Regions from separate parts of the Bacillus sp. NPDC077027 genome, predicted to be linked through region 2. Evidence: riboswitches for the same ligand, from Rfam matches in the RefSeq annotation. Region 2 holds a riboswitch; each other region holds the start of a gene.
The links. A riboswitch is a leader RNA that binds a small molecule or an ion and turns the genes downstream of it on or off. The one in region 2 is predicted to bind thiamine pyrophosphate.

Region 1 (3,288 bases), on a different contig from region 2:
TTTCGCCAAACAAGGAATTGGTTCAGCAGTTAGATTCATTTGGTTACGGGTTTTTAATCCCTATTTTCTTTGTGATGGTTGGCGTTGATCTTGATATTTGGTCGCTTTTTAAAGATATGAATATCATAATCATGATTCCATTATTATTTTTGGCTTTATTGTTAAGTAAGCTGATTCCGATCCTGTATTTAAAAAAGTGGTATGACATGAAAAAAGTGCTCGGTTCGGGATTTTTGTTAACCTCAACGCTTTCACTTGTTATTGCCGCTGCGACCATTGGTGAAAGGTTAGGTGTAATTGACCATAAAATGTCTGGTGCACTCATACTCGTCGCTGTTTTAACAAGTATATTGACCCCTGTATGGTTTAAAGCGTTGTTTAAAAGAGAAAATGAAGCAACAAATAAAAAACAGGTCACCTTCATTGGAGCAAATCAACTGACATTACCTGTAACACTGGATCTCCATCAGGATGAATATAAAGTACGTATTCTCCATGTGTTTCAAGAGAATCAAGAGGAGCTTTTATCCGATTCGTTATTTGAAGTCGAGGCAATTGATAATTATCAAGAAGAGACATTAAGAATGGTAGGAATTGGACAAGAAGACGTGCTTGTGGTTGCAACCGGAAATGAAAAAAGAAACAAGCAAATTGCCTTATTTGCGAAAGAAGAAGGGACGAAACAAGTCATTGCAAGTGTGAACAAAGCAGAAGCAGAAATGACATTAAAAGAAGCTGGTATAGATACATTCTCCACATTTCTTTCGTCCAAAACGGTTCTGCGCGCTTTAATTGAAGCGCCAGATGCGATTCGTCTTTTAACAAATGAAGATTCGTCTCTTTATCAAATACAAATGAAAAATAACCGATACCACAAAGTGATGCTTAGAGAATTTCCATTTACGGGAGATTTGGTGTTCGTACGTATTTTTAGAGGAATAGACAGTCTTGTTCCACATGGCGATACAACGCTAAAGACAGGGGATCGGATACTAGTTTCTGGTTCGCGTGAATATGTCGCAGGACTCAGAAAACGATTAGAATCGTAATGAACGCTTGACCAATGACTGAATCATGATTAAGATAGATGTACATAACATCATAAGAATGATCCACTAGGGGAGTCCTTTATAAGGGCTGAGATAAAAGTACTGACTTTTAGACCCTCATCACCTGAACAGGTTCAAACCTGCGTAGGGAAGTGGTGCGGTATTTGAATGTGTTTTCGACAAATTCCAAGCCACTTTCCCATCCGGAAAGTGGCTTTTTTATGTACATTGACAGGAGGAGAAGACAAATGACATTTTCTGAAGAATGTAAACAGGCGGCTTCAACATGGTGGAATGGAAGCTTTGAGCACCCATTTGTGAAAGGAATTGGTGATGGGACGCTTTCACTTGATCGTTTTAAATATTATGTGATGCAAGATTCCTATTATTTAACCCATTTTGCAAAAGTACAATCGTTTGGTGCTGCCATTGTTGAGGATTTACATACAACTGGCAGAATGGCTTCTCATGCGCAAGGGACTTACGAAGCGGAGCTATCCCTTCATCGAAAGTTTACGACATTACTAGAAATTTCTGAGGAAGAGCAGGCAAGCTTTAAGCCTTCGCCCACTGCGTATGCATATACATCTCATATGTATCGTTCTGTGAAAAGTGGACGTTTTGAAGAGATCCTAGCTGCACTTTTGCCTTGTTACTGGCTATATTACGATGTTGGCGAACAACTGAAGAAGACAACACCTGATCATCCAATCTATCAAGAATGGATTTTAACATATGGAGGAGATTGGTTTAAAGAGCTAGTCTTTGAACAAGTCAATCGATTTGATGAACTTGCAGAGCAGGCGACAGAACAAGTTCGAGCAAATATGAAAGAAAATTTTGTGATTTCTAGCTATTATGAATACCACTTTTGGAACATGGCATATGAAAAGGAAAAATGGCAGACAGCTTTATTAGATGGAGTTGATTCAAGTGGAACTCCACGCAATTACAAGTGATACACTTCCAGTCGATCAATTAATCGGTAAAATCAAGGACATTGAACAAGAAGTCGATTTTATTCATATTCGTGAGCGTTCGAAAAAGGCAAAAGAACTTGTCTATCTCATAGAGCAGCTACTAGCGATTGGTGTTACGAAGGAGAAAATCGTCATCAATGACCGAGTGGATGTTGCACTTTTAACAAACATTCATCGTGTTCATTTACCAGGACATAGCTTTTCACCGAAAGAACTAAGACAAAAGTTTCCTCATCTTCATGCAGGTGTGTCTGTTCATTCGTTAGAAGAAGCCTGCCAGGCTGAAAAGGAAGGGGCGGAATATGTGATATTTGGTCATGTGTATGATACATCATGTAAACCAAACCTAAAGCCTAGAGGGATTCAAGTTCTATCTGAAATGGTGTCAACTTTATCAATTCCAGTCCTAGCGATTGGTGGGATGACTCCTGAGCGAGTGAGTGAGCTGAAAGCGGTTGGAGTAAGTGGTATTGCTGTCATGTCAGGCTTATTTGGGCAAACCAATTCAAAAGCTGCAGCGCATGCATTCTCAAAAAAGCTAAAGGAGCATCCTTATGAAAAAGCATTATGATACAGCCGTTATTGGTGGCGGTATTATAGGAATGTCGATTGCTTACCACCTTGTAAAAGCAGGAAAAAGTGTGCTTGTTATAGAGGCAAACGAAATTGGGAAAAGTACAACAAGTGCTGCGGCAGGGATGCTCGGTGCTCATGCCGAAGGGGAAGGAAGACAGGATATATTCTTTGAGGTTGGTAGAGCAAGTCAAGCATCCTATGAACGGTTAAACATTGATTTAAAAAAGGAATCAGGTATTGATATTCGTAGATCAGATGGTGGAATTGCCAAGCTTGCATTCAGTGAAAAAGAAAAAGAAATGCTTTGTCGTATGAAGCATTTGACCTCATTTAAATGGCTAAATGTGCGTGCAACAAAGCAGCTCATGCCACAAGTGTCTGACGATATTGTTGGTGCTGGACTGATTGAGGATGATGTTCATGTTGAACCGTATTCAGTTTGTCGCGGCTTTTATCAGGCTGCCGTGCACTATGGAGTAGATGTATTAGAGCATACGACTGTATTAGAGGTAAAGCGTGAAAGAGATCGGCTTACAGTGAAAACATCTCAAGAAACTTACACATGTGATCAATTATCCATTGCAAGTGGCGTATGGACAGGACGTTTTTTTGAAGAGCTCGGATTATCTCATTCTCTATATCCAGTAAAAGGAGAATGTGTGTCGGTGTGGAACGATGGACCA
Region 2 (3,288 bases):
GGATATTTATTGGAGGAATTTTGTGAAAAGTATAGTGAAGTATTCTATTATTACAGTATGTTTATGCCTAGAAATTTTCTGTATATTATTATTGCTGTTCCTATCGGTTTTTTGCTATTAGCATAATTGATATATTGTTTACTAATAAGTGATCTTAAATAAGCAAGCATGGAATTTGCTTATTTTTTATGGGATTCAGGGAAGGTTTTCCTGATATATTAGGGTAGCGTTCAAGATGCTACCTATTCTTGTTACAGTTTTTATTAAACGTCTCTATTAATATTATAATTCTCTACAAATTACATAAGTTAAAACCAAGGAAAACATGCTCAATTCACTGTTGTTGTGGGAATTTTTTCATATTTACCATTTGAATGAATAAGTGTACGTGACTCTTGAATAGGTTCATTAACTTGAGAAAACCAATAATAAATTTAAAATATTCCCTTAAATGACAATATAATCATTGGTGAAATGATACAATTATTACAGGATATAAAATCCAAAATTAAAAAAAGGGGATGTTCCTGTGAAGGTATTTGGAATCAAAATGACAGCAGCGATTTTATCTATTTTACTTATTGCGACAGGCTTATTTTCGTCAGCTGTTCACGCAGAAGAAATAAAGAAGGAATCTAACAGTGTATCACCATTAACGAAGAAAGCGATTGAACGTCTACAGGAGTCGTTCTTGAATGAGAATGAATCACCTGCTATTCAAAAACAACTCAAAAAATCATTCAAAGTTGATCAGAAAAACGGAATTAATATTAAGCGTAAATCTGCAGCAAATGGCAAGTTGAGAACCTCAGCGGCTCATTCAATTGATGGTTTGTCTATCAATCAATCTGCTGTACTAACAGAAGAGAACCCAGTCGATTTATGGTTTCTCAGTACGTCCTCAGCACAAGCACTCATTAGTCGAATTACATCACCGAATCAAGATTACTTTGTGCAATTATTTGTCGTCGATTATGAGGAAGGACAAGCATATCCAACCGATTTAATTCAGCCAGCAGGCAATTTGCTTGCATTAACGAATCTGCCAGCGGGTGATTATGCCTTTGGTATTACAAGTGGTGGTGGTTTTGGAGATTCCTACACATTGCAGGTTAATGCGAAAAACCCAACCAATTTCACAGGAGTAGTGTCACTTTCTTCAACACTTCAATACTTTGTAGCAGAATATGCGAATGGCGATGTTTATGCAAATGGCACCCACATTTATAACAAGCAATCAAAATCAGCGGATTATGAATGGAAACGTGTCTTTTACTTCCCATGGGATGGAAATTTTGAACAAAGAACACATTCTATTTCAAGTGTAAAAGTAAAAGGTATTTCTTCACCGGTCTCTTATTCTGCACCTAATGCAAGCTCTTCGGAAGCCATTCTTGTCTATCTAGATGTAGGCACATTGTTTATGTATCATCAATCCTCGTATTCTAGTGGCCAATATTATCAAGATACATTTGTGGATATGATTGGAAAAACAACACCAAGATATTTAGAAGCAGATGATTTAGAGAATTACGGAGAACATATTTTAGTAGTTGATGTAAAAACAGGGAAACCAATTGATTTCTTTAGTGTACTCAACTTCTACTACGCATCGGGTGTTGAGAGACTCCCAACAATCCAAACATTAAATTAAGAATGACTGTTGACATCATTTCATCTCATGTGTAGAGTAAAGATAATTAAATGATGAAAGTCCACTAGGGGAGTCATGCTGTGACTGAGACAAGAGAAAATCTTGGACCCTTTGAACCTGATCTAGTTCGTACTAGCGGAGGGAAGTGGAGTTGGCACCTTGTCTCATTCATTCTTGAATTTACAAAGCCACTCCATTTTGGGGTGGCTTTTTCATTTATTCAAGATGAAGAAGAGGAGGTTTTTTTAATGCGTTTTTCAGCACAATTAAGACAAGAAGCAGAACCGATTTTTGAGGCTATTTACCATCATCCATTTGTGAAAGGGATAGCTGAAGGCAATCTAAAGAGAGAACAGCTGATCCATTATGTGAAGCAGGATTTTGAATATCTTAATGCTTTCATCAAGATTTATGCGGCAGCTATCAGTAAATGTACAGATCGCCAAGATATCGAATTTTTTCATAAACAAATCGCCTTTATACTAGATAGTGAGACACATCCTCATCAAAATTTATGTCGGGTGGCTCAAGTTCAATATGAAGACTTACAAGGATATTCCCTTGCGCCAAGCGCACATCATTATATACATCACATGCTTCAAGTAGCGAAAGAGGGCTCGCTTGGGGAAATTTTGGCTGTGCTTCTTCCTTGTCCTTGGACATACTGGGAAATTGGGCAAAGGCTCTTATCAGACGTTCAACCAGAGCCGTCTCACCCATTTTATGACTGGATCACTTTTTACGGTGGCATCACAGATTCCATTACAGTCGAGCTTTGTGAACGACTTGATCAATGGGCGCAAGAAGCTAGTGATAAGGAAAAAGAAAACATGAAACAACATTTCATGTTAAGTTGTCAGCTAGAGTATCGATTTTGGGAGATGGCATTCACCGTTGAAGAGTGGCCAGTTGCTATGAAGGTGCACTCATCATGACGTGGAAAATGAAAGAGGTTGTACTTGCCGTCATTTTATCTGTTGCGTGTGGTGTGATTTATTTAGGCTGGTCCACTCTTTATCTGCCGATTACTGCGCTTGTTGGTCCAGCAGGAGGCAACATCATGTTTGGTATTTGGGTGATTGCGAGCCCGATTGTAGCGTATATTATTCGTAAACCAGGAGCGGCACTCATTGCAGAGACAGCAGCGGCAGCGGTAGAACTGTTAACGGGTAGCCACTTCGGTTTATCTGCCTTGCTGATCGGAGTTTTTCAAGGGATCGGGGCAGAAATAGCTTTCGCGCTTTTCGGATATAAACGATATAACGTTTGGGTGTTGATGCTATCAGGCGGTTTGGCGGCAGTAGGCGCAATGACTTACAGTCTAATCGCTAAAGGGTTCAGCTACTATACACCTGAAGTCCTGCTGGCGACGCTCGGAACGCAGATCATAAGTGGAGTGATTCTCGGTGGTTTACTTGCGAAATTTGTAGTAGATGCATTGGCAAAAACAGGTGTGCTCAATCAATATGCCATCATGAGAGCGCAACGAAGCAAAGGTGAACAACATGGATTCATTTCTCACGTGCAATAACCTAACAGTCCGTTTTTTTCAGCAGTCACATCCTGTGTTGCAAGACATATCTCTTTCGATTCAGAAAGGGGAAAAAGTCTTAATTCTTGGTCCAAGCGGTAGC
Region 3 (3,288 bases), on a different contig from region 2:
TACAGTCATGGCGATATGAATTATCATGAGCAAATGTCGTTTTCTGGATTTGATAAAGAAGAAAACGTGCAACGTTCACGTAAGATTGCAAACCGTGTAAACAAAATGAACCATGTAACAGATTCACAAGTGATGGTAACAGATGAAAATGTGTTCATCGCATTAAAAACAGATGGAAATCTTTCGACAGATGAACTAAGCCAAGTGGAAGAATCTGCAACACGATATGCAGATGGCAGAGCGGTACAAGTCATCAAAGATGAAGGAACGTTTACACGCTTTCGTGAAATGAGAAAAACACAGTTTGAAGCAGGTCAAACTGGTATGACGCGATAAGCATCTTGCTATAAGAAAAGGCTAAAGTAAGTGAATTCACACTGACTTTAGCCTTTTTGTCTAAAAAAGAGATGTCATCGCTTTATAAAATTCATAAATGAAATAACAGCCAAAGCCAAGCAGTAAAATGCCGGCGATAATAGATGTCCATTTAATCATTGCTCGGTTCATCACTTTTCTTGTCAGGGAGACAATCGAAAGTAATCCAATATCGTGGGCTAGAATCCCAGTTAAAATGCCAAGGGCTGCAATGATAAATTGAGATGATTCACTCTTAGAATATGCATCAGCGAGAACAGCGCCGAACACAGAAACCCAAAACACAAGATTCCCAGGGGACACGGCAACAAGTAGTCCATTACGATATGTTTTCAGTAATGATCTATTGACTTTCTCACCTGCTAAGTGAATGTCCTGATCTGCATGTTTAATCGAATCATATGCAAGCATAAATAAAAAAACGGCACCAATGAGCCACAATGGAATTTGCACAAATGGTAGTGCAAGAAACTGTGCAAGTCCAAAATAAAGAGCCAAAATCAATAAAACATCGATGGTCATCCCACCTATACCGACTGATAATCCGTGGAAAAACCCATTCTTCAAACCTTGTTTTGTCATTTCGACTGTGATTGCTCCAACGGGAAGAGCAATCGAAAAACCAACGAGTACAAATGTGAGATACGTGTTCAAATCGCAAAACTTCCTTCAAAAAACATTGTATAAAAATTCTCCGTTTAGATTAATTATACACATAAATGCCCATGTATCAACTGATATTTCAAATTTTAAACAAGATTAAAGAGAACAAAACTGTATATATAAATCCGTTGACCAAATGAATAAAAGGACGATATAGTGTGAAATGCCTATTTTTTGAAAAAGGCTTTTTTTAGAAAAATGTCTATGCTACACTGATGGAGAAATTTAAATGTTACTAGGGGTGCCCTTTTTGAAGGGCTGAGAGAGAAGTCCAAGCTTCTTAACCCTTTGGACCTGATCTGGCTCGTACCAGCGTGGGGAAGTATGGAAGATAACATATGATTGTCATGATGACGGGCAATCATGTTTTTTCTGACGACTATCCAGGTTCTGAAATAGAGCCTGGTTTTTTTTTGCTGGTGCTGATTCAATCCTGTCCTTTTATATGAAAAGAGAAAAGGAGAACAGCAAATGAAAAATGAAACGGTTTTACAGTCAAACATGTCGATTATGTCAAGCTTTAGCGGAAGTAAGAAAGTGTATGAACAAGGATCAAGACCTGACATTTTAGTTCCGAAAAGAGAAATTACCCTCACTCCAACTGGGGACGAAGTAAACGAACCGCTTCGAGTATACGATACGAGTGGCCCTTATACAGATCAAGAGGTTGATATTGATATAACAAAGGGATTAAAGCCACTTCGGCTTCCTTGGGTCAAAGAGCGTGATGACGTCGAGACCTATGGGGGTAGACGTTTGAAGCCAGAGGATAACGGCTATCAATCAGCGAAGCGAGCACGTGTCGATTACCCTAAGCTTTCCCGTCAGCCACTTCGTGCAAAAAAGGGGACATGTGTGACACAAATGCACTATGCTAAGCAAGGAATTGTGACACCAGAAATGGAGTTTATCGCCATTAGGGAACAGGTCAGCGCTGAATTTGTAAGAGATGAAGTCGCGAGAGGAAGAGCTGTTATCCCATCTAATATCAATCACCCTGAAAGCGAACCAATGATTATCGGAAAGAATTTTCACGTGAAAATCAATGCCAATATAGGGAATTCTGCGGTTACATCCTCCATCGAAGAAGAGGTTGAAAAAATGACATGGGCGATTCGGTGGGGAGCAGATACAATGATGGATTTATCAACAGGGAAAGATATTCATACGACAAGAGAGAGGATTATTCGTAATTGCCCCGTCCCTGTTGGAACAGTGCCGATTTATCAAGCATTGGAAAAAGTGAACGGCATTGCTGAGGATTTAACATGGGAGGTTTATCGGGATACGTTAATTGAACAGGCTGAGCAAGGGGTAGATTACTTTACGATTCATGCAGGTGTTCTCCTGAGATACATTCCAATGACTGTGGATCGTGTGACAGGTATTGTATCAAGAGGCGGTGCCATAATGGCACAGTGGTGTTTAGCACACCACCAAGAGAATTTTCTCTATACCCATTTTGAAGAAATCTGTGAAATCATGAAAGCTTATGACATTGCTTTTTCTTTAGGTGATGGTTTAAGACCAGGTTCAATCGCTGATGCAAACGATGAAGCGCAATTCGCTGAGTTACATACACTCGGTGAATTGACAGAAATTGCGTGGAAGCATGATATTCAAGTGATGATTGAAGGACCTGGACATGTCCCGATGCATAAAATAAAAGAAAATGTAGACATACAAATGGACATTTGTAAAGAAGCACCTTTTTATACGCTTGGACCGCTGACAACCGATATCGCTCCTGGATATGATCATATTACATCTGCGATTGGTGCAGCCATGATTGGATGGTATGGGACTGCAATGCTGTGTTATGTAACGCCGAAAGAACACCTAGGCCTTCCTAATAAAGAGGATGTAAGAGAGGGTGTGATTGCTTATAAAATCGCAGCCCATGCCGCCGATTTAGCAAAAGGTCACCCAGGTGCACGAAAACGTGATGATGCCTTGTCTAAAGCGAGGTTTGAATTCAGATGGCGTGATCAATTTCATCTTTCTCTTGATCCTGAGAGAGCACTAGCCTACCATGATGAAACATTGCCGGCTGAAGGTGCCAAAACCGCTCATTTTTGTTCGATGTGCGGTCCGAAATTTTGTAGCATGAAAATCTCACATGATATCAGGCATCAAGCTAATGAAGAGAACGATGTAAAGAAAGAAATGGAGAAAAAGGCAAAAGAATTCGTTGAAGCAGGAAGCAACATCTATCAATAAAACAAAGACCCCGCATTTGCCAATAGGCAG

Region 1: it holds a riboswitch for thiamine pyrophosphate, as region 2 does, so the genes downstream of both, tenA (thiaminase II) here and tenA (thiaminase II) in region 2, are expected to answer to the same signal.
Region 3: it holds a riboswitch for thiamine pyrophosphate, as region 2 does, so the genes downstream of both, thiC (phosphomethylpyrimidine synthase ThiC) here and tenA (thiaminase II) in region 2, are expected to answer to the same signal.

What each region holds. Positions count from the first base shown of each region.
Region 1 is NZ_JBNNIO010000003.1:274,411-277,698, forward strand. It holds gene ACQKEZ_RS11805 (cation:proton antiporter) at 1-1,049, shown strand, start outside; TPP riboswitch at 1,108-1,217, shown strand; gene tenA (thiaminase II) at 1,298-2,008, shown strand; gene tenI (thiazole tautomerase TenI) at 1,983-2,600, shown strand; gene thiO (glycine oxidase ThiO) at 2,584-3,288, shown strand, end outside.
Region 2 is NZ_JBNNIO010000002.1:751,185-754,472, reverse strand. It holds gene ACQKEZ_RS09375 (hypothetical protein) at 551-1,654, shown strand; TPP riboswitch at 1,711-1,815, shown strand; gene tenA (thiaminase II) at 1,903-2,589, shown strand; gene ACQKEZ_RS09365 (ECF transporter S component) at 2,586-3,185, shown strand; gene ACQKEZ_RS09360 (ABC transporter ATP-binding protein) at 3,160-3,288, shown strand, end outside.
Region 3 is NZ_JBNNIO010000001.1:331,724-335,011, forward strand. It holds gene ACQKEZ_RS01835 (YhcN/YlaJ family sporulation lipoprotein) at 1-336, shown strand, start outside; gene ACQKEZ_RS01840 (LysE family transporter) at 397-1,029, opposite strand; TPP riboswitch at 1,266-1,376, shown strand; gene thiC (phosphomethylpyrimidine synthase ThiC) at 1,510-3,258, shown strand.